DNA from 3 places in the Streptomyces sp. NPDC050842 genome. Region 1 is predicted to be linked to each of the others. Evidence: riboswitches for the same ligand, from Rfam matches in the RefSeq annotation. Region 1 holds a riboswitch; each other region holds the start of a gene.
The links. Region 1 has a riboswitch for cobalamin ahead of ACIBG6_RS15490 (ribonucleoside-diphosphate reductase subunit alpha). Riboswitches for the same ligand answer to the same signal wherever they lie in the genome.

Region 1 (9,227 bases):
GGGCGGGAGCTGGGCCTCTCCGGGGCCGATCTGACCGTCCTGGAGTACGCGGCGCTCATGCACGACATCGGGCAGCTCTCCCTCGTCGACCCCGTCGAGGGCGGTGCCACCGCCGTCCTCCCGGCCGAGGAGCAGCGCCGGATCGCCCTCCTGGGCGGCGAGGTCGTCCGCAGGACCGGGGTCCCCGCGGCCGTCGCCGTCGTCGTCGAGCGGCAGGCCGACCCGTACCGCGAGCAGCCGCTGCCCGCCCGGATCGTCCGGGCCGTGAACGCCTACGACGACCTGGCGGGCGACGGCGCGGGCGCCGCCCTGGAAGCCCTGGAGCGGCTCCGCCTCGGCACCGCACGCGACTATCACCCGGACGTCGTCGAATGCCTGGCCAGGGTCCTGGCACGGGGCGGAGCGGCTGGGGTGACCTCGGCCGTCGCTGGGTAACCCATGGGTAATGAGCGCGCGTCCGACCGGGCATGGTTGGATGCGAACAAGAGGGTGAAAGCGACCGGCAGGCGGGAATCGTGAGGATCTTCGGGAAGGTACGGCATCGGCCCTCCGCCTCGTGGCGGCAGGCCACCGACCGCGCGTTCACGCTGATCGGCGACGGGCGGTACGAGGACGCGGGCGCCCTGCTGACACGTGCGGCGGATCTGGAGCCCTGGCTCTCGGAGTCCTGGTTCAACCTGGCCCTGCTGCACAAGTTCCGGCACGACTGGGAGCAGGCCAGGGCGGCCGGGCTGCGCGCGGTCGCGCTGCTCGACAAGGAGTCCGGCGCCCCCGACTGGTGGAACGTCGGCATCGCGGCGACCGCGCTCCAGGACTGGCCGCTGGCCCGCCGGGCCTGGCAGGCGTACGGGCTGAAGGTGCCCGGGGCAGCCGCCGGCACCGGCGAACCCGCCGGCATGGAGCTGGGCAGCGCCGCCGTCCGGCTCTCGCCCGAGGGCGAGGCCGAGGTCGTGTGGGGCCGCAGGCTCGACCCGGCCCGTATCGAGGTCCTCTCCATCCCACTGCCGTCCTCGGGGCGCCGCTGGGGCGAGGTCGTCCTCCACGACGGCGTGCCGAACGGCGAGCGCACCACCACCGCGGGCCCCTCCTACCCGGTCTTCGACGAGATCGAGCTGTGGGCGCCGTCCCCCGTCCCCACCTGGGTGGTCCTCCTGGAGGCCGCCACCGAGGCCGACCGGGACGCCCTGGAGCAGCTCGCCGCCGAGGCCGGCTTCGCCGCCGAGGACTGGTCGTCCTCCGTGCGGCTGCTCTGCCGCGCCTGCTCGGAGTCGACCATGCCGAGCGCCGAGGGCGAGGGCGAGCACTCCGACCCGCACGACCACAGCGAGCCGGGGCACCCCGGGCCGCTCGGCCACCGCTCGCCCGGCGAGCTGTGGGTCCCGGAGCGGGAGTGCGGCCTCGCGGCCCCGGCGGGCCTGGTGCGCGGGCTCCTCGACGGGTGGGTGGCGGACAGCCCCGACAGCCGTGAGTGGCGGGATCTGGAAGAGGTCTGCTGACGCTGCCCGTAGGCTGTACGGGATCGTTTTACTGGGGTTCCGAGGAAGGCACGCGCCGGTCATGACGCAGCAGGACACTGACGAGCAGATCAACGACGTGAACGACGGCTTCGTCGTGGACACGGAGGACTGCGAGGCGCGTGAGCTCGCCTACCGGGAGCGCGGTACGGCCCGCCCGATCACCGTCGTCGGCAACCCCGTGCTCCACAAGGAGTGCAAGGACGTCACCGAGTTCGACGACAAGCTTGCCGCGCTGATCGACGACATGTTCGCCAGCCAGAAGGCCGCCGAGGGCGTGGGCCTGGCCGCGAACCAGATCGGTGTGGACCTCAAGGTCTTCGTCTACGACTGCCCGGACGACGAGGGCGCCCGGCACACCGGTGTCGTGGTCAACCCGGTCCTGGAGGAGCTGCCGGCCGACCAGCGCCACCTGGACGAGTCCAACGAGGGCTGCCTCTCCGTGCCGACCGCCTACGCCGAGCTGGGCCGCCCCGACTACGCGGTGGTCAGCGGCCAGGACGCCCAGGGCAACCCGATCAAGGTGCGCGGCACCGGCTACTTCGCCCGCTGCCTCCAGCACGAGACGGACCACCTGTACGGCTACCTGTACATCGACCGTCTCTCCAAGCGCGACCGCAAGGACGCCCTCCGCCAGATGGAAGAGGGCACCCCGCGCTACGAGACGGTGCCGAACGCCTGACGCGGACGTACACGTGCGGCGCGGTGGACGGCCCAGCCGACCGCCGCGCCGCTCGCGTACCAGAACAGGTCCGGCGCGTTGAACGACGTACCGAGCACCAGCCGCGCGAGCGTGCTGTGCGCGGCCAGCTCCGCCGGTACGCCGGTCAGCTGGAACAGCTCCACGGCGCAGCTGACGCCCAGCGCGGCTCCCGCCGCGACCGGCGGCCGCACCCGGGGTGCCAGCAGCACCACCAGGGTCAGGATGAGCACCGTGTAGAGGGCGTCACCGGCGTACTTCGCCACGAGCCCCGTCGCCGCGGACCTGATGCCCAGGCCCGCGACGACGGTGAGCAGAGCGGCGGCGCCCGCCAAGAGGCGCGTACGTGCGAGATCACCCATGCCGTGCACCCTGAGGCGCACGGCATGGGTGACCGCGCGGCGGTGCGGTGTCAGAAGTCCTCGTCCAGGTCCACCGAGCCCTCGACCGCCACCTGGTAGGCGGACGGGCGGCGCTCGAAGAAGTTGGTCAGCTCCTGGACGCCCTGGAGCTCCATGAACGCGAACGGGTTCTCCGAGCCGTACACCGGGGCGAAGCCGAGGCGCTGGAGGCGCTGGTCGGCGACGCACTGGAGGTATTCGCGCATCGACTCGGTGTTCATGCCGGGCAGGCCGTCGCCGCACAGGTCGCGGCCGAACTGCAGCTCCGCCTCCACGGCCTCCCTCAGCATGTCGGTGACCTGCTGCTGGAGGGCGTCGTCGAAGAGCTCCGGCTCCTCCTTGCGGACGGTGTCCACGACCTCGAAGGCGAAGTTCATGTGCATCGTCTCGTCGCGGAAGACCCAGTTGGTGCCGGTGGCCAGGCCGTGCAGCAGGCCGCGGGACCGGAACCAGTACACGTACGCGAAGGCGCCGTAGAAGAACAGGCCCTCGATGCACGCCGCGAAGCAGATCAGGTTCAGCAGGAAGCGGCGGCGGTCGGCCTGGGTCTCCAGGCGGTCGATCTTCTCCACCGAGTCCATCCAGCGGAAGCAGAACTGCGCCTTCTCGCGGATGGACGGGATCTCCTCGACCGCGTCGAACGCGGCGGCGCGGTCGTCCGGGTCGGGCAGGTAGGTGTCGAGCAGCGTCAGATAGAACTGGACGTGCACGGCCTCCTCGAACAGCTGGCGCGAGAGGTACAGCCGCGCCTCGGGGGAGTTGATGTGCTTGTACAGCGTCAGCACGAGGTTGTTCGACACGATCGAGTCACCGGTCGCGAAGAAGGCGACCAGCCGGCCGATCATGTGCTGCTCACCGGGGGTGAGCTTCGCGAGGTCGGCGACGTCCGAGTGGAGGTCGACCTCCTCCACGGTCCACGTGTTCTTGATCGCGTCGCGGTAGCGCTCGTAGAAGTCCGGGTAGCGCATCGGACGGAGGGTCAGTTCGAAGCCCGGGTCGAGCAGGTTCTTGTTGTCGCTGGACATCACTGGCAGGCCTCGCAGGACTCGGGGTTTTCGAGAGAGCAGGCGAGGGCCTCTTCGGAGGTCGCCTGTACGGGGATGGGCGCGGCGGCCGTCGTCGACGCCTGGGCGGCGCGGGCGATCCGGGTCGCCGGGCGCGAGCGCAGGTAGTACGTCGTCTTCAGCCCCTGCTTCCAGGCGTACGCGTACATCGACGACAGCTTGCCGATCGTCGGCGTCTCCAGGAACAGGTTCAGGGACTGCGACTGGTCGAGGAACGGGGTGCGGGCGGCGGCCATGTCGATGAGGCCGCGCTGCGGGATCTCCCACGCCGTGCGGTACAGCTCGCGCACCTCGGCCGGGATCCAGGTGAAGCCCGCGACCGAGCCGCTGGCGTCGCGCAGCGCGTCCCGGGTCTGGGCGTCCCACACGCCGAGCCGCTTCAGCTCGTCGACGAGGTACGAGTTGACCTGGAGGAACTCGCCCGACAGCGTCTCGCGCTTGAAGAGGTTGGAGACCTGCGGCTCGATGCACTCGTACACGCCCGCGATCGAGGCGATGGTCGCCGTCGGCGCGATCGCCAGGAGCAGGCTGTTGCGCATGCCGACCGCGGCGATCCGCTCGCGCAGGGCCGCCCAGCGCTCGGGCCAGTTGAGCTCCACGTCGTAGTGGTCCGGGTGCAGGACACCGCGGGCGGTGCGGGTCTTGTCCCAGGCGGGGACCGGCCCGCTGCGCTCGGCGAGGTCGGCGGACGCCTCGTACGCGGCGAGCATGATCCGCTCCGCGATACGGGTCGACAGCGCGCGCGCCTCGGGGGAGTCGAACGGCAGCTTCAGCTGGAAGAAGACGTCCTGGAGGCCCATCGCGCCCAGGCCGACCGGCCGCCAGCGGGCGTTGGAACGCCCGGCCTGCTCGGTCGGGTAGAAGTTGATGTCGACCACCCGGTCGAGGAAGGTGACGGCCGTGCGGACGGTCGCGTCGAGCCGCTCCCAGTCGATGTCCCCGCCGACCACGAACGAACCCAGGTTCACCGAACCGAGGTTGCAGACGGCCGTCTCGCCGTCGTTCGTGACCTCGATGATCTCGGTGCACAGATTCGAGGAGTGGACGACAGTGCCGGGCTCGGCGGTCTGGTTGGCCGTCCGGTTCGAGGCGTCCTTGAAGGTCATCCAGCCGTTGCCGGTCTGGGCCAGGGTCCGCATCATCCGGCCGTACAGGTCACGGGCCGGCATGCTCTTGCGGGCCAGGCCCTTCGCCTCGGCGGCGCGGTAGGCGGCGTCGAACTCCTCGCCCCACAGGTCGACGAGCTCGGGCACGTCGGCCGGGGAGAAGAGCGACCACTCGGCGTCCGCGTTGACCCGGCGCATGAACTCGTCCGGGATCCAGTGCGCCAGGTTCAGGTTGTGCGTACGGCGCTGGTCCTCGCCCGTGTTGTCGCGGAGCTCCAGGAACTCCTCGATGTCCGCGTGCCAGGTCTCCAGGTAGACGGCGGCGGCGCCCTTGCGACGGCCGCCCTGGTTCACGGCGGCGACGGAGGCGTCGAGCGTCTTGAGGAACGGCACGATGCCGTTGGAGTGCCCGTTGGTGCCGCGGATGAGGGAACCGCGGGCGCGGATGCGGGAGTAGGACAGGCCGATGCCGCCCGCGTGCTTCGAGAGGCGCGCGACCTGGTGGTAGCGGTCGTAGATGGAGTCCAGCTCGTCCTGCGGGGAGTCGAGGAGATAGCAGGAGGACATCTGCGGGTGGCGGGTGCCGGAGTTGAAGAGCGTGGGGGAGGACGGGAGGTAGTCCAGGCGGCTCATCAGGCCGTACAGGGCGGCCACCTCGTCGAGCGCGCGGACCGTCTCGTCCTCGGCGAGGCCGCAGGCGACACGGAGCATGAAGTGCTGCGGGGTCTCGATCACCTTGCGGGTGATCGGGTGGCGCAGCAGGTAGCGCGAGAAGAGGGTGCGCAGACCGAAGTAGCCGAAGCGGTCGTCGGCGGCCTGGTCGACGGTCGCGTCGAGCCGGTCCGCGTGCAGCGCGACGAAGTCGGCGGTGCGGTCGGCGATCAGACCCTCGCGGTGGCCGACGGCCACGGAGGCGGAGAAGCAGACCGCGCCCTGGCTCGCGGCCTCGTCGGCGATGGTGATCGTCAGGAGCCGGGCGGCGAGCCGGGAGTAGGCCGGGTCCTCGGAGATCAGGCCGGCGGCCGCCTCGGTGGCCAGCTCGCGCAGTTCCGCCTCGTCCGACGTGGCGCTGCGGCCGCGGAGCGCGGCGGCGGCGACCTTGCCGGGGTCGGTGTCGGGCAGGTCGGCGGTGAGATCGGTCAGGGTCCGCAGCAGCACGGTGCCGGGTCCGTCGCTCTCGATCGCCGTGGCCGGATCGGCGGGCGCGATGGTCACGTGGGGCTCTCCCTCGCTCGGCTCGGGGCCGCGGGCGGGGGAAGGCGGGCAGGCGGGCATCCGTACGCCGGATGCGCCGCGTCCACCGGCCCACTCCGCGAGGCCCGGACGTCAGTGACACCCGGAACGGTCGGACCGGGCGCGCTGTCGGCAGGTCCTCGGACTCGCCTCGTACGCGCGTATGGGTACGAAGCACACCGTTGCGGGACAGTTCCGGATTCGCGCCGGATTTCCCTGCGTCGACAGCGAGCATGAGCATACATGTGGGGGGCGCCGCTTGCGGCACCCCCCACATGTTGTGTCGCCCTCGGTTGCTTTGGGTGTCAGAACTCCAGGGCGTAGGTCCGCAGCCGGTGGCCGGGAACCGGCTCCCAGTCCCGCTCCGGGGTGCGGACGAAGCCCATCCGCTCGTATATCCGGTGCGCGGAGACCATCTTCGCGTCCGTGGAGAGCACGAGCCGCGCGCACTCGGGCACGGCCCGCGCGCGGTCCGCGCAGTGGCGTACGAGGGCCTCTCCGACGCCCCTGCCGCGGGCCTCCGGCGCGACCACGAGCATCCGGAACTCGGCCTCGCCGGCGACGGCGATGTCCGCCCAGGTGGTGCCGCCCGAGGCGAAGGTCACCCCGCCGATGATCGCCTCGTCCGCGTCGACGGCGACGAGCACCTCGGCCTCGCGGGCCCGGCGGGCGGTGTCGCGCAGCACGGCCAGGTAGAAGTCGTCCTCGCCGTACAGCAGCAGCCCGTCGTTCAGATAGGTCAGCCCGGTGAGTTCCCCGAGTTCTTCGTACTCCTCGGGCCGTACCGCCCTGATCGTGAAGTCCATGGAGCCAGTCTGCCCCGGGGGCACGCGCGGGGGCCCGGGATTTCCTGGCGGAGATCCCGGGCCCCCTGCGTCGTACCGCGAGGTCAGTGCACTCCGGCGCCGACCTTCGCGTCCGGCGTCGGGTCCGTGTCCGGCTTCGCCGTGCGGGTCGGCGCGTCGGCCGTGTAGTCCGACGGGGACGTCTCGTCGACGCCCTCGGGGGCCTTCACGGCCTTGAGGACGAAGGTCAGGACGACCGTGACGACGAGGTTGAGGACGAAGGCGGTGAGACCGATGTAGCCGATCTCGCCGATGCCCGGGATCTCGGCGGAGGAACCGCCGAAGTGCTTCTGCGTCGGGCTGGCGACGCCGTACGCGGCGACCGTGCCGTAGACCATGCCGACGGCCCAGCCGGCGAGCAGCGCCCAGCGGTGGAACCAGCGGGTGAAGAGGCCGCCGACCAGCGCCGGGAAGGTCTGGAGGATCCAGATGCCGCCGAGGAGCTGGAAGTTGATCGCGACCGTCTTGTCCATGGTGAGGACGAAGGCGAGCGCGCCGACCTTCACCAGGAGCGAGACCAGCTTGGAGACCTTGGTCTCCTGCGCCGGGGTCGCGTCCGGTTTGATGAAGTCCTTGTAGATGTTGCGGGTGAAGAGGTTGGCCGCGGCGATCGACATGATCGCGGCCGGGACGAGCGCGCCGATGCCGATCGCGGCGAAGGCGACGCCCGCGAACCAGTCCGGGAACATGGTCTCGAAGAGCTGCGGGATGGCGAGCTGGCCGTTCTTGACCTGGATCCCGGCGGCGATGGCCATGAAGCCGAGCAGCGCGAGCAGGCCCAGCATCAGCGAGTACAGCGGCAGGATCGTGGTGTTGCGGCGGATCACCTCACGGCTCCGCGACGACAGCGTCGCCGTGATGGAGTGCGGGTACATGAAGAGCGCGAGCGCCGAACCGAGCGCCAGCGTCGCGTACGTCCACTGGCCGGCCTCGCCGGGGATGAGCGTGCCGCGCGGCTTGCCGGTCGCCTCGTTGGTCTGCGCGTACGCCTCGCCGGCCTTGGCGAAGATCTCGTCGAAGCCGCCGAGCTTGATCGGGATGTAGATGATCGCCACGGCGATGACGATGTAGATCAGGGTGTCCTTGACGAAGGCGATGAGCGCCGGGGCGCGCAGGCCCGAGGAGTACGTGTACGCCGCGAGGACACCGAAGGCGATGAGCAGCGGCAGGTCCTTGATGAACCAGTGCGTGGTCTCGCCGCCGCCGACGCCCATCACGTCCAGGACGGCCTGGATGCCGACGAGCTGGAGCGCGATGTACGGCATGGTCGCGAGGATGCCGGTGACGGCGACCGCGAGCGACAGGCCCTTGGAGCCGAAGCGGCCGCGCACGAAGTCGGAGGTGGTGACGTATCCGTGCTTGTGCGAGACCGACCAGAGGCGCGGCAGGAAGGTGAAGATCAGCGGGTACACCAGGATCGTGTACGGGACGGCGAAGAAGCCGGCCGCGCCCGCCGCGTAGATGGCCGCCGGGACGGCGACGAAGGTGTACGCGGTGTAGAGGTCGCCGCCGAGCAGGAACCACGTCACCCAGGTGCCGAACGACCTGCCGCCCAGGCCCCATTCGTCGAGGCTGTTCTCGTTCTCGGCCCTGCGCCAGCGCGAGGCGAGGAATCCCATGACCGTGACGGCCAGGAAGAAGAAGACGAATACGGCGAGCGCGACGCCGTTCACGCCGGTCACGTCCTTCATCGCACGTCACCTCCCTTGCGGCCTCGCTGGTCCAGCTGCCACAGCTTGTACGCGATCATGGTGAGCGCGGTGGAGACGAGCACCCAGAGCATCTGGTACCAGTAGAAGAACGGGATGCCCGCGAAGAGCGGTTCGGCCTTCGCGTAGGAGCTCACCCAGAGCATCGCCACGAACGGCGCGAACAGGCAGAGCGCTATCACCACCCGCAGGGGGGTGATGACGGGTTGTTTCGCTTGTGCCGTTTCTGCCGCTTCCGACACCTCTGACGCCTCTGACATGGCGATTTCGTCCCCTCGCTGATCACCTCGGTAATGCTGGGGAAATCTAGGGGACGCCTACGCTCCGCGGAACCCCTGTCCGCATAACGGAAGCGAATCCCCTGGAACACGAAAAGGAGGAGGGCCGCCGGGACTTCGGCGACCCTCCTCGTCAGGCGTGCGGATCCGCTCAGCCGTTGGGCCGCTTGAGGCGCGCCACGAACTTGTACCGGTCGCCGCGGTAGACGGACCGCACCCACTCCACCGGCTCGCCCTGGGCGTCCAGGGAATGGCGGGAAAGCATCAGCATCGGCAGGCCCACGTCCGTACCGAGCAGACCGGCCTCGCGCGGGGTGGCGAGGGAGGTCTCGATGGTCTCCTCGGCCTCGGCGAGGTGCACGTCGTAGACCTCGGCG
Region 2 (9,227 bases), on a different contig from region 1:
GTATCCGCCGCTGGAGTGCCCGACCACGGTGACCGGACGAAGGCCGAGCTCATCGAGCGCCGCGGCCAGGCAGGCCGCCTGCTCAGGCACCTCGTACGACGGTGCGGGCGGGGACTGACCGTGGCCCGGGAGGTCGATCCGGATGACGTGATACCGGCCGGCCAGTGCCGGTACCACCGGGCCCCAGGAGCTGCCCGAGGCCCCCGATCCGTGGATGAGCACCAGCGGCGGCGCCTCCCGCGGGCCGTCGTGGACCACGTACATCCCGTGCACATGCTTACCGTCGGAGATCCCCATGCACGGGAGGATGCCTGGGCCGGCGGCCCTCGGTCTTGTACGAATGTCGTCACGGGGCCGACGATCGCCAGGGCTTTGGGCCTCCCCCGCCGAAGTCAGCCGTCGGCGTGGAGAGGGGAGGCGCGTGGAGTGCTGTCGATGAGCTGGGCCGGGTCAGCCTGCCAGTCGGGCGAGGGCCAGCGCGTGTGCGCGGTCGAGGGAGTCGGCGGCAGCGCAAGGGATGTCCGGCTGCACACCGGTGCCTTCCCAGTTCGTGCCGGAGACGGGGTTGACGGCGCGGCCGACGGGGATGGTGGCTTCCAGGTGTGGGTGCACGGTCCAGCCGTTGCACGGGTGTGCGCCGCCGCGGGTGGGCTCGCCGACGACCACGGCGCGGCCGAGCTGCTGGAGGTCGTACGCCAGCTCTTCGGCGGCAGAGAAGGTGGTGTCGCTGGACAGCACGTACAACGGCTTGCTGCCGCCGAAGCGCGCGCCGGGAACGTGCGGCAGGCTCCAGGACTGCTCGCTGCGCTCGCCGCTGCGCCAGTACATGCTGTTGAGGTGGGTGCGCTCGTCGAGTAGATAGCTGCAGACGAAGGCGACGGTGTCCGGGTCGCCGCCCCTGTTGGCGCGAAGGTCCACGATCAGTGCCTGGGCGCGGGAGGCCAGGGTGAGCGCGGCGCTCAGTGGTTCTGCGGCCCACTCCAGCGGAAACAGCATCGGTGCCAGCTCCACCACGGCGACCCCTCCGTCGAGCAACTGCACCCGGGGCGCACCGCCCAGCGAGGTGTCGAAGTCACGGCGCATGGCGTCCAGGGTGGCCGCCCCCCGCTTCGGGGGGACCGGGCCGACGTGGTGCTTCAGTCTCAGGTGTCGGTCGCCGTTGACGGACTGGAGGTCCGCGGTGACCAGCCGGGCGAGCTCCTCGGCGTCGTCGACGTCGTAGGCGCCCTCGGCGAGGCGTCGTCGCAGCAGGCCGGCGAGCTGCTCGGCTATCTCGGGGAAGACGTAGTGCTCGGTCACGAGCCGGGCTGTCTCGTCGATGACAGGGGCCGGCGGAAGCTTCGTCGAAGTCGTCATGGCAGGGAGTAGAGCATTGCCCTTGCGAAAGCGTCAAAGAGTTTAGACACTTTCGGTATGCGTGATGAGCCTCCCTATCCACCGCCCCCTGAGGACGTCCTGGAGATCGGTGCGCCCGAGCAGTTCGCGGCACTCGCCCACCCGCTGCGTCAGCGGTTGCTCTTCGCCCTTGGCCACCGGCCTGCCACCACCAGCCAGCTTGCGGCGCAGCTCGACGCGAAGAAGGGCAACGTGGCCCACCACCTCAAAGTGCTCCGCGATGCCGGGCTGATCCACGTCGCCGAGACCCGCCGGGTCCGCGGCGGCACGGAGCAGTACTACCAGCGCACGGCCCGCCACATGATCGTCGCCGAACCCCAAGCGGCAGGCACCGCCGCGATGCTCGCCGCGGTCGCCCAGGAGCTGGACCTCTCCCCCGCCGAGCCCCACCTGACACTGCGCCACCTGCGGCTCAGCCCCGCGAAGGCGCGAGAACTCGGCGAGACCCTCGCCGGACTGGTCGACGAGGCCGAGGAAGAGCCAGAAGACCAGCCCCTGCACGGCGTGTTGGTGACGCTCTATCAGCAGGTCCTGCCGCCCCGGTAACGGGATCAGATGATGGTCAACGCGTCGATGAGCTGAGCGAACTCGGTGCGTTGCCGGTCGGTCAGTGCAGCGTAGAGCGGCGCCTGCAACGCGTCGGTGAGCTGTTCGGCACGCTGCCCTCTGGGGATCTGGGTTGCGTCGGCGGGATGCGACCCTTGCCAGCCGTAGTGGCTCGCCTGCTCGGCGCCGAGGTTGATGACCATGGCCGCTCGGGCGCTCAGCCCACTCAGGCGCACCGCCGCCAGATGGCAGGCGCCGCGGTGTTCCCGTAGGACGTGTACGCGCTGCATGGCCGCGCCGACCGGGTCGTCTTCGGGGCAGGGTTGCGCGCGCCAGCCGGCGAACAGGGGCAGCGCGTCGGCATCAGCGGCATCGATCAGCCGCTGTGCCAAGTGGTTGAAGTGCTCCACGTCCACGTCGGCGGGAATGTGGGCGGGGCCGTGTGCCAGCAGCTGGCCGCGCTGCGGCACGACGTGGGGGTCGATCTGCTGCGTCCCGACGGGCGTACCGTCGCTCTCACGGAAGCGGGCCGCGTCCTCCGCGAACACGCCGACCGGATCCTCGCCGCCGCGGAGGAGGCCGAGTGCGCCATCGCAGCGATCAAGGGCACGGTCGGCACCACCGCCACGCTCTCCGCGCTGCCGTCGACCGTCGCCAGGATCGTGGCCCCCGCACTGGCCGCACTGGGCACGCTCCATCCGCAGCTCACGGTGACCTGCCTCGTCACCGACCAGGCGCAACTGCGCGAACTCACGCTCGGCACCGTCGATGTGGTGCTGGGCCAGCGCTATCACCACCTCCCCGACGCGACACCCCGGGGCATCGAGGTCTCACCGCTGCTCGACGATCCCCTGCTCGTCGTCACCGCAGCCGACCGAGCCGTCGACGGGCCCGTCGCCCTACTGGAGCTGGCCACGCACGATCTGGCCGTGCCGCCGCCGACCACGGACTGCGGACAGGCCATCCTGCACGCCTGTCACCAAGCCGGCTTCACACCCAGGCCCCGCTACGTCACCGCCGACATCGCCGCCCAGCTCACCCTCGCACGGACCGGTCTCGCGACCGCGCTCGTCCCCCGAACCGCCATCGACCCGACCACACCCGGCATCCGCACGGCACCCCTCGAAGGCCACCCGATCCAGCGCCTCCTGTTCGGCGCGACCCGTCACACGGAGGCCGCGAAACCGACGACCACGGCCGTCATCGCAGCACTGCGCACCGCCGCACGACAGGACCACCCCACACACCTCCCGGCGGCCCCTCGACGGTGGTGACCTCCCGGCACCACCCGGTCCCGGTGAGGAGGACTCGCGCGGAAGCGGTCTTGCCCGCATGACGTTCGCAGCGGCAACGTTGATATTGCCCAAGGCGGGAACCGCCACCAAGACACCAGACGTGCGCCCCTCCCTCGAAATCCAAGGAGACACCCATGCGGATGTTGATCAACGTCCCGGAGACCGTCGTGTCCGACGCGCTGCGGGGGATGGCCGCCGCCCACCCCGAGCTGACCGTGGACGTGGAGCGGCGGATCGTCGTGCGGCGGGACGCGCCCGTGGCCGGGAAGGTCGCGCTGGTGTCCGGGGGCGGGTCCGGGCACGAGCCGTTGCACGGCGGGTTCGTGGGGCCCGGGATGCTGTCGGCTGCGTGCCCCGGGGAAATCTTCACGTCGCCGGTGCCCGAGCAGATGGTACGGGCCGCGGCCGCCGTCGACAGCGGTGCCGGGGTGCTGTTCGTCGTCAAGAACTACACCGGCGACGTGCTCAACTTCGAGATGGCGGCGGAGCTCGCCGAGGACGAGGGCATCCAGGTCGCGAAGGTCCTGGTCGACGATGACGTGGCGGTGACCGACAGCCTGTACACGGCGGGGCGGCGCGGGACCGGGGGCACCCTGTTCGTGGAGAAGATCGCGGGGGCCGCCGCCGAGGAAGGCGCCCCGCTGGAACGGGTGGAGGCGATCGCCCGCCAAGTGGACGCGCGCTGCCGGTCCTTCGGGGTCGCGCTGAGTGCGTGCAGCACGCCCGCGAAGGGCAGCCCCACCTTCGATCTCCCCGCCGGCGAGCTGGAGTTGGGCATCGGCATCCACGGCGAGCCGGGCCGCGAGCGACGCGCCATGATGACCTCGCGGGAGATCGCGGACTACGCCGTCGACGCCGTGGTCGAGGACCTGCGCCCGTCCGGTCCGGTGCTCGCGCTGGTCAACGGCATGGGCGCGACCCCGCTGCTCGAACTGTACGGCTTCAACGCCGAGGTGCAGCGGGTGCTGACCGAGCGCCGGATCCCGGTCGCCCGGACGCTCGTCGGGAACTACGTGACGTCGCTCGACATGGCCGGCTGCTCGGTGACCCTGTGCGAGGTGGACGAGGAGCTGCTGCGCTTGTGGGACGCGCCGGTGCAGACGCCCGCGTTGCGCTGGGGTCGGTGAGACAAGGTATGGGAGACGGAGTGGGAGAGGGTGAGGACGCAGGCATGGACGAGACGTTCGGTGCGGACTTCTTCGTGCGGTGGCTGGAGGCGACGGCCGGGGCCGTCGACCGTGAGGCCGACCGGCTCACCGAGCTGGACTCGGCGATCGGCGACGCCGACCACGGCGTCAATCTGAAGCGCGGGTTCGCGGCCGTGGCGGAGCTGCTGGCGAAGGATCCGCCCGCGACGCCCGGAGCGGTGCTCGTCGCCGCGGGACGGCAGCTGATCTCCACGGTGGGCGGAGCTTCGGGACCGCTGTACGGGACACTTCTGCGCCGTACGGGCAAGGCACTGGGCGAGGACGAGCGTGTCGCCCGGGAGCGGCTCGCGGAGGCGTTCGGTGCCGGGGTGGCCGCTGTGGGCCAGTTGGGTGGCGCCCAGGTGGGCGACAAGACGATGCTGGACGCGCTCGTCCCGGCCGTGGAGGGACTGCGGAGCTCCTTCGGTGCGGCGCGCGCGGCGGCCGAGGAGGGCGCCCTCGCGACCGTACCGCTCCGGGCGCGCAAGGGCAGGGCCAGCTATCTCGGCGAGCGGTCGATCGGGCACCAGGACCCGGGGGCGACGTCGTCGGCGCTGTTGTTCGCCGAACTCGCCGCCGCAGCCCGTACGGAGGGCGCCGGGTGAGCGCGACCGCGCCGGTCGGCATCGTGCTGGTCTCGCACAGCGCGGATGTCGCGGCCGCGGTGGCGGCGCTGGCCCAGGGCCTCGCGGGCGGGGGCGGGACCGCGCCGATCCTGCCGGCGGGCGGGCTCCCCGACGGCGGTCTCGGGACGAGCGCCGAGCTGATCCGCGCGGCGGCGGAGGCCGTCGACGGCGGCGCCGGGGTGGCGCTCCTGGTCGACCTCGGCAGTGCGGTCCTGACGGTGAAGGCGCTGCTCGCCGAGGGCGACGCGCTGCCGGAGGGCTCCCGGCTGATCGACGCGCCGTTCGTCGAGGGCGCGGTCGCGGCGCTGGTGACGGCGAGCGCGGGCGGGGATCTCGACGCGGTGGCCTCGGCGGCCTCGGAGGCGTACACCTATCGCAAGCAGTGAGTGACGGCGCCAGGGAGTGAGGGTGTCGACTTGATAGGCAAGCGAGGAGTTGCCTATCCTGGAGTGGTGGCCGACGACCTTTTCAAAGCCTTGGCCGACCCCACCCGCCGCACGATCCTCGACGAGCTCACGGAGAAATCCGGACAGACACTGTTCGAGATCTGTTCGCGGCTGAGCATGAGGCATCAGCTCGGCATCTCGCGCCAGGGGGTCTCCCAGCACCTCGCCGTGCTGGAGGCCGCCGGGCTCGTCGAGACCAGGCGGGAGGGCCGGTACAAGTTCCACGACCTGAACACCGCCCCCCTGCGGCACATCACCGAGCGATGGCCCGTGCCCGACACCCCAGGACCGGAGAAGAGCACCTCATGAAGATCCATCTGACCAGCGTCTTCGTCGACGACCAGGCCAAGGCCGAGCGTTTCTACACCGAGATCCTCGGCTTCGTGAAGAAGCACGACGTCCCGCTGGGCGAGACGGACCGGTGGCTGACGGTCGTCTCGCCCCACGAGCCCGCCGGCACCGAACTCCTCCTGGAGCCCGCCGGCCATCCGGCGGTCAAGCCGTACCGCGACGCGCTGGTCCAGGACGGCATCCCGCTGGCCCAGTTCGCGGTCGACGACGTGCGGGCGGAGTACGCCCGTCTGCGCGGCCTCGGCGTCCACTTCACCCAGGAGCCCCTGGAGATGGGCCCCGTCACCACCGCCGTCTTCGACGACACCTGCGGCAACCTGATCCAGATCGCGACGGAGCCGAAGTAGTACGGAGCAGTGGCGGGCCGGCCGACTGTCGGCCCGCTCCCCCCGTCGTCAGTCCACGACCGCGTCGAGCTCCACCTCGACGAGCCACGCGGGATCGATGAACCGCGAGACCTCGACGAAGGTCGTCACCGGCCGCACCTCCGCGAACCGCTCCCCGTGGGCCCGCGCGGCCTCCTTCCACGAGGTCACGTCGGTGAGCATGACGCGGGTGCGCACGACGTCGTCCAGGGACGCACCCGCCGCCTTCAGCGCCGCCTCGGCGATGTCGAGACACCTGGCGGTCTGGGCGTACACGTCGCCCGGCGCGACGGCGGCCCCGTCGTCGCCGATGGGAGCGGTCCCGGCGACCGCTACGTACGCACCCTTTCGAACGGCCCGGGAAAAGCCGATCTCCGGTTCGAGTGGCGACCCGGAACTGACCCTCTGTCGAACATCACTCACCGCTCCGTGCTCCTCCGCGTTGTAATGCACCTGGTCAACGCACTAGTGTCGCAGGGCCTTGGTGTACGGGAAACCGGTGCAGTACCGGTGCGGCCCTCGCCACTGTGATCGGGAGTTCCGGCTCCACACCCGTGGGAGACCCCCGTGGGCAAGCCACTGGACCGTTGTGGGAGACCACCGCGGTGTGGGAAGGCGGAGTCGGGACGTATGACCGTCAGCCAGGAGACCGGCCAAGGTGCGTTGTCCATCCACGAGGTGCTGGAGAGGGTCTCCCAACCATGCATATAGCCGAGGGGTATCTGCCCCCCGTACACGCCGCCGCCTGGGGCGTCGCGGCCGCTCCGTTTGTCGTCCACGGGGTTCGCGCGCTCACCCGCGAGGTGCGCTCCAACCCCGAGTCCACCCTGCTGCTCGGCGCCTCCGGCGCCTTCACGTTCGTCCTGTCCGCGCTCAAGCTCCCGTCCGTGACGGGCAGTTGCTCGCATCCGACGGGTACGGGTCTGGGCGCGATCCTCTTCCGACCGCCGATCATGGCGGTCCTCGGGACGATCACCCTGCTCTTCCAGGCGCTGCTGCTCGCCCACGGCGGGCTCACCACGCTCGGCGCGAACGCCTTCTCGATGGCGATCGTCGGGCCCTGGGCGGGGTACGGGACCTATCTGCTGGTGCGCCGGTTCGGTGCGCCGCTGATGGTCGCCGTCTTCTTCGGCGCGTTCGTCGCCGACCTGTCCACGTACTGCGTCACGAGCGTCCAGCTCGCGCTGGCCTTCCCCGACCAGGGGAGCGGCATCATGGGCGCCCTGGCCAAGTTCGGTTCCATCTTCGCCGTGACGCAGATCCCGCTGGCGGTGAGCGAGGGCCTGCTCACCGTGCTCGTGATGCGGCTGCTCATGCAGTCCAGCAAGGGCGAGCTGACCCGGCTGGGCGTCCTGACCCGGTCCGCCACGAAGCGACACGAGGAGGCGGCCGCGCGATGAGCTTCACCGTCAGCCGGAACACGAAGATCAACGCCCTGCTGCTGCTCGTCGTCGCCGCGCTCGCGGTGCTGCCGCTCGCGCTGGGGCTCGGCGACCACAAGGAGGAGCCGTTCGCCGGGGCGGACGCGGAGGCGGAGACCGCGATCACGGAGCTCCAGCCGGACTACGAACCGTGGTTCAGCCCCCTGTACGAGCCTCCGTCGGGGGAGATCGAGTCGGCGCTGTTCGCCCTCCAGGCGGCGCTGGGCGCCGGTGTCCTCGCCTACTACTTCGGTGTGCGGCGCGGACGTCGGCAGGGTGAGGCCCGCGCGCTGGCGCAGGCCGGGGATGGTATGGAGAGCGCGGAGGGTGTCGCGCGTGCGGACTCGCGCGTCGACGCCGGGGACAAGGACGCGTAGCCGCCCATGTTGCCGATCGACGCGGCGGCGCACAGCAGTCGCTGGCGCCGCCGCCATCCCGTCGAGAAGGCCCTGCTCGGCTTCGGTCTCACCCTGTGCGCGGTGTGTCTGCCGCCGTGGCCGGGTGCGGTGCTCGTCGCGGCGGCCACGCTCGTGGTCCTGCTCGGCCCGGCCGGGGTGGCGGGCCGTCAGCTGTGGCGGGCGTTCCGCGTGCCGCTCGGGTTCTGCGTCACGGGCGCGGTGCCGCTGCTCTTCGAGGTGGGCGGGGCGCGGGGGTTCGTGGCCCTCGCGCCCGGCGGGCCCGTCCACGCGGGCGAGCTGCTGCTGCGGACCGCCGCCGCCTCGCTGGGGGTGCTGCTCTTCGCGTTCACGACGCCCGTCTCCGACGTGCTCCCCCGGCTCGTCCGTGCGGGGGTGCCCGCTCCCGTGGTGGACGTGGCGCTCGTGATGTACCGGATCATCTTCCTGCTCCTCGACTCCCTGTCCAAGATCCGTCAGGCGCAGGCCGCCCGCCTCGGGCACACCACCCGGGCGGCGACCTGGCGCTCGCTCGCCGGCCTCGGCGCCACGTCGTTCGTGCGCGCCTTCGACCGGGCCCAGCGCCTGCAGTCCGGGCTCGCCGGGCGCGGCTACGACGGGACCCTGCGGGTCCTGGTCCCCGCGGCCGCGGTCTCCCGCCGGTTCCTGGCGACGGCCGGCGGGCTCCTCTGCGGGCTCGTCGCCCTCACCCTCGTACTCGAAAGGTTCCTGCCGTGACGTCTCCGACGACCTCCGCGACGCCCGTCGTGGAGCTGGTGAAGGCGGGTTTCGCCTACGAGGACGGGCCGGCGGTGCTGTCGGACGTGGACTTCGCGGTGCCGGAGGGGCGGGCGATCGCGCTGCTCGGGCGGAACGGCAGCGGCAAGACGACGCTGCTGCGGCTGCTCAGCGGGGGGCTGCGGCGCGGGAGCGGGTCGCTGCTCCTGGACGGGGCGGAGGTGACGTACGACCGGAAGGGGCTGACCCGGCTGCGGACGACCGTGCAGCTCGTGGTGCAGGACCCGGACGACCAGCTGTTCGCGGCCTCGGTCGGCCAGGACGTGTCCTTCGGGCCGATGAACCTGGGACTGCCGGAGGAGGAGGTGCGGCTCCGGGTGCGCGAGGCCCTGGAGGCGCTGGACATCGTGGCCCTGGAGGACCGGCCGACGCATCTGCTGTCGTACGGGCAGCGCAAGCGGG
Region 3 (9,227 bases), on a different contig from region 1:
ATCGGACGCCGCCGAGGTCGCGGTGGAGGCCGAGCGGGACCTGGAGGCGCGCGGTCGCCTCGTCCTCGACAGGTACGCGTCGCCGCCACCGGCCCACCTGGAGGTTCTCGCCCGGCACGTGCTGGCCCGGCGGGCCGACGATGACGTCTGAGCGCTGGGATGCCGCCGCGTTCAAGGCACGCGTCGACGACGTACTCCGGCGGTACGTCGCCCAGGAGGCCGACCTGTTGTCCGAGGTCGATCCCGCGCTGGGCCCGGTGGCCGAGCAGGTGGAGGCGGCGGTCGCGGACGGCAAGCGGCTGCGGGCGGCGTTCTGTTACTGGGGCTGGCGTGCGGTGGGGCAGCCCGACAGCGAAGCGCTGCTGCGGGCGGCGGCCTCGATGGAGATCGTGCACGCGGCCGCGGTCGTGCACGACGACCTGATCGACGACAGTCCCCTGCGGCACGGCCGGCCCACCGCGCACCTGGCCCTGCGCGACGCGGTGGAGCACCACCCGCGGCCCGCCGCGGGTGCCCGGTCGCTGGCCATGCTCGTCGGGGACCTGCTCATGTCGCTCGCCGGCCAGCTCTTCGTCACCAGCGGACTGCCGGCCGCCTACCTCGGCCGGGCCCGTCCGCTCTGGGCGGCGCTCGCCCGGGACCTGATCGCGGGCGAGTGCCTGGAGATCCTGCACACCGGCGCCGCCCCGGACACGGCGGCGTCCCTGAAGGTGATCCGCTACAAGACCGCCAAGTACACCGTCGAACAGCCCCTGTCGATCGGCGGCGCCCTGGCCGGGGCCGGGCGGCGGCTGCGCGAGGGCTACTCGGCGTACGGACTGCCGCTCGGCGAGGCGTTCCAGCTGCGGGACGACCTGCTCGGCCTGTTCGGAGACCCGGAGGTCACCGGAAAGGCCGGCGCCGACGACGTACACGGCCATCGGCCCACCGCCCTCCTCGCGGAGACCTGGCGGCTCGCCGGGGACGAGGACCGCGGGCGGCTGCGCGACCTGCTCGGCCGGCCGGACGACCCCGACGCCCTGGAGGCCGTACGCGCGGTCATGCGGCGGCTGAGGGCACCCGAACGGGTCGAGGCCATGATCACCTCGCGCGTCGAGGAGGCGCTCCGCGCCCTCGACGCGCTGAACCTGCCCGCGCCGGCCGCCGCCGCGCTCACCGCCCTGGCGTACTCGGCGGCGGCCCGCCGATCCTGACGGACCGGCGGACCGACGGACGACCAGGAGAACAAGGAGCCCTGCCATGACCCGGACCGAGGCGTCGACGGACGCCCTGCGGAAGACCGGCGACGAACTCGCCGACGCCACGGTCGCCGCGCTCTTCGAACGCGGCGAGGTCGGTACGTTCAACACCCTGATGCGGTACGTCTCCACCGTCGGCGCTCCACTGCCGGACGGGCTGCCCGACGTCGCCCGGGAGTACCTCCGGGCCACGAGCGCCCCGCCGGCCTGGGTGGACTGGGGGGAGATGGAGAAGGCCCGGCTGTTCTTCATCGACAACAACGTGCACATCTCCACCGCGCTGTCCTTCGCCGCCATGCCCGCCTGCTACCTCGTGCCGCACGTGGCGAGGCTGCTGTCGACGACACACGGTCTGAGCTACCCGTCCAACCGCATGGCGGAGACGGGCCAGTTCACCGTCTACCTGATGCGGCCCGACGCCTTCGAGGCGGGCAGTCGCTTCATCCCCGCCGCGCAGAAGGTCCGCCTGCTCCACGCCTCCATCCGCCACCACCTCACCCGCGAGGACCGCTGGGACACCGGGGCCTTGGGGGTGCCGATCTGTCAGGAGGACATGATCGGCGGGCAGATGTTCTTCTCGATGCTCGTCCTTGACAGTCTCCACCGCCTGGGCATCCACATGACCTCCGAAGGCGCGGACGCCTACTACTACGCCTGGCGCGTGGTCGGCGCCATGCTGGGCGTCGACCAGGACGCCGTACCGAAGACCCTCGACGACGCCCGCCGCTTCCTCGACCAGTACATGATCCGCCACATGGGCCCCTCCCCGGAGGGATCCCATCTGACCCGGCAGCTGATCGACCTCTACGAGGAGGTCGTGCCCGGCACCCTCTTCGACCCGGTCGTCTCCGCGCTCATCCGCTACCTCGTCGGCGACACCTGCGCCGACTGGCTGGACGTCCCCCGCACCCGCTGGGACACGCTCGTCAAGTCCGTCCCCCACCTCCTCGGCGTCCTGGAGACCATCGAGGACCGCTCCCCGCTCGGCGCGTGGGCCCTGGACCGCCTCGGCCACCTCACCACCGTCCTCGAACTGTCCTCCCTCACCCGCGGACGCGTCATGCACTACGCCATCCCCGAGCACCTCAGGAAGGAGTACGGCCTCTCGTCCGCCTCGGCCCGTACTCGCCGCTGGACGCCACCGGCCGCCACGGTCTCCCCGTGATCCCCGTGCTGTGTGTGCTGCCTGTGCTGCTCGTGATCCCCGCGCCCCCGCCGCTCGGGCGGGGGCGCGGGGATTCCCTGGCCCTACGGCACGGTCAGGGGGTGGCGAGTTCCGCGCGGACGGTGCGGGCCGCCGCGACCAGGTTCTCCAGGGAGGCGCGGGTCTCGGGCCAACCTCGGGTCTTCAGACCGCAGTCGGGGTTGACCCAGAGCCGCTCGGCGGGGATGGCTTCGAGGCCGGTGCGGAGCAGTTCGGCGGCCTCGTGGGCGCTCGGGACGCGCGGGGAGTGGATGTCGTAGACGCCGGGTCCCGCCTCGCGCGGGTAGCCGTGCGCGGCGAGTTCGCGGGCGACCTGCATGTGGGAGCGGGCGGCCTCCAGGCTGATGACGTCGGCGTCGAGGTCGTCGATGGCCTGCACGATGTCGCCGAACTCGGCGTAGCACATGTGGGTGTGGATCTGGGTCTCCGGGCGCACTCCGGCGGTCGTGAGGCGGAACGCCTCCGTCGCCCACGCCAGGTACGTCCTGTGGTCGGCGGTGCGCAGCGGCAGGGTCTCGCGGAGAGCCGGCTCGTCCACCTGGATGACCGAAGTGCCCGCTGCCTCCAGGTCGTTCACCTCGTCGCGCAGGGCGAGGGCTACCTGCCGGGCCGTGTCGGCGAGGGGCTGGTCGTCCCGGACGAAGGACCAGGCCAGCATGGTGACCGGTCCGGTGAGCATGCCCTTGACGGGCTTGGCGGTGAGGGACCGGGCGTACGCCGTCCAGCGGACGGTCATCGGTGCGGGCCGGGAGATGTCGCCGGCGAGGACGGGCGGCCGGACGTAGCGGGTGCCGTAGGACTGGACCCAGCCGTGGCGCGTGGCCAGGTAGCCCGTGAGCTGTTCGGCGAAGTACTGGACCATGTCGTTGCGTTCGGGTTCGCCGTGGACCAGGACGTCGAGGCCGGTCTTCTCCTGGAAGGCGATCACTTCCCGGATCTCGGACCTGATGCGCTCCTCGTAGCCGGCGGTGTCGATCCGCCCGGCCCGCAGGTCGGCCCGCGCGGTCCGCAGCTCCGCGGTCTGCGGGAACGAGCCGATGGTCGTGGAGGGGAGCAACGGAAGCCGGAGGGCGGCGTGTTGGGAGTTCGCCCGCTTGGCGTACGGCTGGGAGCGGCGGGTGTCGGCGGTGGTGACGGCGTCGGCGCGGGAGCGAACGGCCGGGTCGTGGGTGATGGGGGAGCGGGCGCGCGAGGCGAGGTCGGCGCGGTTGGCGGCGAGTTCGCCGGTGATGGCGCCGGTGCCCTGCGAGAGTCCCTTCGCGAGGGTGACGATCTCGTCGGTCTTCTGGCGGGCGAAGGCGAGCCAGCGCAGGATCTGCGGATCGATGTCGCGTTCCGCGGCGGCGTCGAGCGGGACGTGCAGCAGGGAGCAGGAGGCCGCCACGTCGACGCGGTCGGCGAGACCGAGGAGGGTGCCGAGCGTGGTGAGCGACGCGGTCAGGTCGTTGACCCAGATGTTGCGGCCGTTGACCACTCCCGCGACGAGTCGCTTGCCGGGCAGGCCGCCGACGGCGGCGAGCGCGTCCAGGTTGGCGGCCGCCCGCTCGGTGAAGTCGAGGGCCAGCCCCTCGACCGGCGCCTTGGCCAGCACCGGGAGGGCGTCGCCGAGCCGGTCGAAGTAGGAGGCGACCAGGAGCTTCGGCCGGTCCGTGAGGCCGCCGAGGTCGCGGTAGGCGCGTGCGGCGGTGTTCAGTTCCGCCGGGGTGCGGTCCTGGACGAGGGCGGGCTCGTCGAGCTGCACCCAGTCGGCGCCCGCCGCGCGGAGGTCGGCGAGGACCTCGGCGTACACCGGAAGCAGCCGGTCGAGGAGGGTGAGCGGATCGAAGTCGGCCGCCACGCCGGGCGCCGGCTTGGCGAGAAGCAGGTAGGTGACGGGTCCGACCAGGACGGGCCGGGCGCCGAGGCCCAGGTCGAGGGCTTCCCTGAGGCCCGTGACCTGCTGGGAGGAGTCGGCCGCGAAGACCGTGTCAGGACCCAACTCCGGGACAAGATAGTGGTAGTTGGTGTCGAACCACTTGGTCATCTCCAGCGGTGCGACGTCCTGGGTGCCACGTGCCATGGCGAAGTACCCGTCGAGCGGATCCGCCGCGACGGCGGCCCGGTGGCGGGCGGGGATCGCGCCGACCATGACGGTGGTGTCGAGGACGTGGTCGTAGTACGAGAAGTCGCCGGTGGGGACCTCGTCGATACCGGCGGCGGCGAGCTGCCGCCAGGTGGTGCGGCGCAGGTCGGCGGCGGTGGTCCGGAGGGCGTCGGCGGTGACGCGGCCCTGCCAGTAGCCCTCGACGGCCTTCTTCAGTTCCCGGTCGGCGCCCTGGCGGGGGTAGCCGTACAGGGTGGCCTGCGCTGCCGCGGCTGCGGACTTGGTGGTCACGGAGATCTCCTTCGCGAGATGAATCCCTGAGATCCCGGTGACGGGACGAGGGCACGAAGGGGTGACGGAACGGACGGCGCGACCCGGCGCGGTGCGACGCGGTCGTCCTTCTCGCTCTGTACGCCGACCCGCCCACGAGGTCACCGGAACATCCGCGCGCGGAATCGTCCGCGTGCGGGCAACGGGCAGGTCTTCGGACTCGCGGGCACGTCCTCACGGGGGAGGACACCTAATGGCCGTCGCTTCCCAGACCCTTCCCGGGCCCAGTGCTGATGACGGCGGTCGTTCCCGCTCACCGCTGCGGGGCAGTCCCGGATTCCCACCGGGTTCCCTCTTACGACGCGTCCCGTCCGGCTGACGGGGGCGAACCAGCTGCACCCGCAGCGTAGCCCGGTCCTCGCGGTCTGTGCACGCAAAGGGGACTCCGGGGCCCCATCAGGCCCCGGAGTCCGTCAGGTCACGTCGTGCTCAGGCGCCGCAGAGGGACACCGTCCGTACGTAGCCGCCGAGGTTCTCGTCGTCCGTGCCCAGCAGGGTGTCCGTGGAGTCGGGCAGGCACTCCACCGCCTCGATCTTGTACTGGGGGTACGTCCCGAGCACGGTCGGGGAGGCCGCGAGCGAGACCCGTACCCGGCCCGTCGCCGAGATCGTCACCCGGCCGGCGTCGCTCACCGCGGAGTCGAACGGGCCGTCGTCGCCGGCGTCCGCCGCCGAACCCACGACGAGCCGGCCGGCGGCGGTCACCGCGATGTCGGAGATGTGCCGCGTGCCTGCGTCGTCCGGGTGCGTCGACCGGTAGGTCCGGTTCGTCACCGCGCCGAACAGCGGCTGCCCCCACGCGGCGAACGTCAGCGGCGCCGCGTACAGGGTGGCGGGACGGTCCGGGCCGGTACCCCGGTCCGCCCACAGGGCGGCGAGCTTCCCGTTCTGCGCGACGAGCGCGAAGCTCTCGAAGTCGTCGCCCTCGCCGATCGCCGGCAGCGGCGTGTAGTCGACGACCGTCGCCGTGGACCCGGCGACCTTCACACGGAAGAGGACGCCGCGGCTGGTCAGCGCCAGGTACTCGCCCGGCATCCCGGGGATGGCCTCGATGGCCTCGAGGTCGACCGGCTCCGGCCCGTCCCAGGTCAGTGGGGAGACGGTGTCGGAGCCTTCCCGGTGGGTGATCCGGGAAAGCCGCTGCTGGCCCGAGCGCTTGTTGTCGTGCACGGCCAGGACGCGCACGCCGGTTCCGTCCTCGGTAGTGCCCTCGTACGCGAGACCGCTGACACCGCTGCGGGCGTCGGCACCGACCTTCTGCCATTCCCCGGCGGCGCCTGCCGGGGCGGAGCCGAGCGTCGTCAGCAGCGCGGTCGCCGCGGTGAGCCAGGCCATGCGCTGCAACATCGGGAGTTTCACGGGAGTCGCTTGCCTTCTCTGTCCGACAGACGCGAGGTCACGCGCCGGACGTCAGGCTATTGATCTTGGTCGGGAAGTCCCCAGTGCCCTGTGCCCCGTTCGCCGGAGCGTGCGGTCGGACGTGGACGGCGCGCGGTCGGTATCGCGCGCCCCTTCCGGATCTCAGCGAGCCGCGCGCACGTCCGCTCGCGGCTCGGCCGGTCCGCGCAACGGCAGCGTCCGGCTGAGGACGAGGTTCGTGGTCGTACTCCCGAACTGCGCCAGCGCGTCGACCAGCTCCTCCAGATGGGACATCGACGTGGCCGCCACCTTCAGGACGTAGCAGTCGTCCCCGGTGGTACGCAGACACTCCAGGAACTCCGGGCGCTCACCGAGCAGCCGGCGCAACGGCTCGTGCCGTGTCCCCGGGTACTTCAGCCGGACCACCGCGAGCACCGGGTAGCCGGTCCGCTCCAGGTCCACCTCCGCCCGGAACCCCGTGATCACCTCGGCGTCCTCCAACCGCCGCACCCGCTCCTTGGTCGCCGACGCGCTCAGGTTCACCCGCCGCGCCAACTCCGTGTACGCGATCCGGCCGTCCTTCTGGAGTTCCCTCAGGATCGCCCAGTCCGTCGCGTCGAGGGTCTCGGTCATCCGGCCAGATTACCGGCGGATCCACGGCCGAAGGGCCCCGGAACAGGCGGGAAGCCCTTCTGCGGGCCCCGGCCGCCTGGCTAGCCTCGTTCTCGTGAAGATCGGAGTCAACATCCTCAACTTTGGACCCGGCACCGACCCCGGAGTCCTGCGGAACTGGGCCCGGACCGTGGAAGGCCTGGGTTACGACCTCCTGATGGTCTCGGACCACATCGCCGTCACACCCGACGTCGCCGAGCGCTATCCGGCACCCTTCTACGAGCCGTTCACCACCCTCTCCTGGCTGGCCGGCCTCACCACCCGCGTCCGGCTCGGCACGACCGTGCTCATCGCGCCCTACCGGCACCCGCTGCTCACCGCCCGGATGGCGGCCAACCTCGATCAGCTGAGCGGTGGACGGCTCGTCCTCGGCGTGGGCGTGGGCTGGGCGCGACAGGAGTTCGCCGCCCTCGGGATCCCCTTCGAGCGCCGTGGCCGGCTGACCGACGAGCACCTGCGGGGCGTCCGGGAGGCGTGGGCGAACACCGCGGACTACGGGGAGAGGAGGATTCCGGTGTGGGTCGGCGGCAACAGCGACGCGGGGGTGCGGCGAGCCGTACGGCTCGGGGACGCCTGGCATCCGCTGCGCCCCACCCTGCCGTGGCTGCGCGAGGGCGCCGACCGGCTGAAGGCCACCGCGGAGGAGCTGCGGCTCCCCGTGCCGGCGCTGGCCCCGCGGATCGCCCTCCAGGTCACCGCGGCACCGGTCACCGGCGCGGACCGGCTCGCGGGGCACGGCACGCTCGACCAGATCCTCGACGACCTCGACCGACTGCGGCTGCTTGGCGCCGAGTCCGTCGTCCTCGACCCGTACGCAGGGAATCCGAGTGAGACACACCACCCGGAAAAGGCCTGGCAGGTACTCACCGCCGTGGCAGGGTCCCTTTCCCTGTCCCACGACTGAACGGAGCCATCGCATGATCACTCACGACGACCACACCCTCCTCCGCCGGGCCATCGCGCTCGCGGCCAAGGCGAAGGACGGCGGCGACCCGCCCTTCGGCTCGCTGCTCGCGGCACCGGACGGGACGGTGCTGGCGGAGGAGTACAACACCACCCTCACCGACCGCGACATCACCGCGCACCCCGAACTGAAGCTGGCGCGCTGGGCCGCGCGGGAGCTGGACGCGGCCACGGCGGCGGAGACCACGATGTACACCAGCTGCGAGCCCTGCGGGATGTGCGAGCCCGTCATCCGGCTGGCGGGGCTGCGGCGGGTGGTGTTCGCCCTCTCCGGCGAACAACTCCTGGACATCAGGCCGGCCGGCGGCAAGCCGCCCGTACCGCAGGACGGCCCCGCGCTGCTCGACGAGGTCCGGGCCGTCGTCGAGGGGTACTACCGCTGACCGACGGGCCGTCGGCCGTCAGCAGCCGGGGACGCCACCCGACCTCCCGGGCCAGGTCCGGCCGGGCGGCCCCGCGCGGTGACCCGGGAACCGTCTGTTAGGTTCCGTTGGCCCGTGAGTTCGCCCGGTCGAGAGGAAGAGTCGCACGATGGCCGTCATCCACCACACCACGATGCAGCCCACCAAGATGGAGCTGCTCGCCTCGTGGCTGCCCACCCGTGACTGGTACGCCGGTCGGGAGGGCGGGCCGAGCCCGGCGAGGGCCGGAGGGTTCCGGCTCGACGACCCGGCCGGCGAGGTGGGGATCGAGTTCATGGTGGTGACCGACGGGGCGGAGGAGGGGGCTGCCGCCTACCTGGTGCCCATGACCTACCGCGGGGCTCCGCTGGAGGGCGCCGACCACGCACTCATCGGCACGTCCGAGCACGGCGTCCTGGGCACCCGCTGGATCTACGACGGAGCCCACGACCCCGTCCTCGTCGGGCAGTTGTACGCCCTGCTGCGGGGGCGCGCGGTGGCGCAGGCCCAGTCCGTGAACGACACGCCCGACCTCACGGTCTCCGCCTCCCTCGCCCTGGGCGGTACCGAGGGCGCGGGAGACGGCGCGGAGCTCGTACGGGTCACGGAGGGCGCCGATCACACCGAGGTGGTGGTACGGACGTCCGGCGACGAGACCGCCCGACTGGCCCTGCGCGTACGGCGCGTGCTGCGCGCCACGGGTGGCTCGGACGGCTCGGACGGTGTCTCCGAGCTCGGAGGCGTCACCGCCGAGTGGACCCGGCCGGACGGGACGACCGCCCGGGGCACGTTCACCGTGGTGGAGGGCGCGCTCTAGACCCAGTTGACCTCCGCGCGGGCGAGCAGGGGGTCGTCGACCAGCTCCCACAGCGGGACCGCGAGGTTTCCGCTGCGGTAGCGGCCACCGAAGTGCAGGCCGAGGACGCGGTGGTCGGCGAGGTCGAGGACGGGGGAGCCGCTGTTGCCGCCCAGCGTCG

Region 2: linked by a shared signal. The riboswitch ahead of ACIBG6_RS02995 (energy-coupling factor ABC transporter permease) and the one ahead of ACIBG6_RS15490 (ribonucleoside-diphosphate reductase subunit alpha) in region 1 are both predicted to bind cobalamin.
Region 3: linked by a shared signal. The riboswitch ahead of metE (5-methyltetrahydropteroyltriglutamate--homocysteine S-methyltransferase) and the one ahead of ACIBG6_RS15490 (ribonucleoside-diphosphate reductase subunit alpha) in region 1 are both predicted to bind cobalamin.

Annotation. Positions count from the first base shown of each region.
Region 1 covers NZ_JBITGA010000004.1:526,422-535,648, reverse strand. The annotation lists gene ACIBG6_RS15515 (HD-GYP domain-containing protein) at 1-435, shown strand, start outside; gene ACIBG6_RS15510 (tetratricopeptide repeat protein) at 516-1,496, shown strand; gene def (peptide deformylase) at 1,558-2,196, shown strand; gene ACIBG6_RS15500 (DUF2809 domain-containing protein) at 2,172-2,576, opposite strand; gene ACIBG6_RS15495 (ribonucleotide-diphosphate reductase subunit beta) at 2,627-3,640, opposite strand; gene ACIBG6_RS15490 (ribonucleoside-diphosphate reductase subunit alpha) at 3,640-6,000, opposite strand; cobalamin riboswitch at 6,132-6,266, opposite strand; gene ACIBG6_RS15485 (GNAT family N-acetyltransferase) at 6,324-6,824, opposite strand; gene mctP (monocarboxylate uptake permease MctP) at 6,908-8,554, opposite strand; gene ACIBG6_RS15475 (DUF3311 domain-containing protein) at 8,551-8,832, opposite strand; gene ACIBG6_RS15470 (GntR family transcriptional regulator) at 9,002-9,227, opposite strand, start outside.
Region 2 covers NZ_JBITGA010000001.1:672,970-682,196, reverse strand. The annotation lists gene ACIBG6_RS03050 (alpha/beta fold hydrolase) at 1-297, opposite strand, end outside; gene ACIBG6_RS03045 (S41 family peptidase) at 451-1,356, opposite strand; gene ACIBG6_RS03040 (ArsR/SmtB family transcription factor) at 1,414-1,941, shown strand; gene ACIBG6_RS03035 (hypothetical protein) at 1,947-2,357, opposite strand; gene ACIBG6_RS03030 (LysR substrate-binding domain-containing protein) at 2,382-3,215, shown strand; gene dhaK (dihydroxyacetone kinase subunit DhaK) at 3,371-4,363, shown strand; gene dhaL (dihydroxyacetone kinase subunit DhaL) at 4,408-5,028, shown strand; gene ACIBG6_RS03015 (PTS-dependent dihydroxyacetone kinase phosphotransferase subunit DhaM) at 5,025-5,435, shown strand; gene ACIBG6_RS03010 (ArsR/SmtB family transcription factor) at 5,502-5,804, shown strand; gene ACIBG6_RS03005 (VOC family protein) at 5,801-6,193, shown strand; gene ACIBG6_RS03000 (Rid family hydrolase) at 6,242-6,634, opposite strand; cobalamin riboswitch at 6,649-6,884, shown strand; gene ACIBG6_RS02995 (energy-coupling factor ABC transporter permease) at 6,913-7,611, shown strand; gene ACIBG6_RS02990 (energy-coupling factor ABC transporter substrate-binding protein) at 7,608-8,009, shown strand; gene cbiQ (cobalt ECF transporter T component CbiQ) at 8,016-8,765, shown strand; gene ACIBG6_RS02980 (ATP-binding cassette domain-containing protein) at 8,762-9,227, shown strand, end outside.
Region 3 covers NZ_JBITGA010000013.1:22,892-32,118, forward strand. The annotation lists gene ACIBG6_RS34380 (polyprenyl synthetase) at 1-151, shown strand, start outside; gene ACIBG6_RS34385 (polyprenyl synthetase family protein) at 141-1,193, shown strand; gene ACIBG6_RS34390 (oxygenase MpaB family protein) at 1,240-2,403, shown strand; gene metE (5-methyltetrahydropteroyltriglutamate--homocysteine S-methyltransferase) at 2,498-4,816, opposite strand; cobalamin riboswitch at 5,004-5,153, opposite strand; gene ACIBG6_RS34400 (hypothetical protein) at 5,285-6,190, opposite strand; gene ACIBG6_RS34405 (Lrp/AsnC family transcriptional regulator) at 6,377-6,847, opposite strand; gene ACIBG6_RS34410 (LLM class flavin-dependent oxidoreductase) at 6,942-7,790, shown strand; gene ACIBG6_RS34415 (nucleoside deaminase) at 7,804-8,232, shown strand; gene ACIBG6_RS34420 (1,4-alpha-glucan branching protein) at 8,381-9,067, shown strand; gene ACIBG6_RS34425 (trypsin-like serine peptidase) at 9,064-9,227, opposite strand, start outside.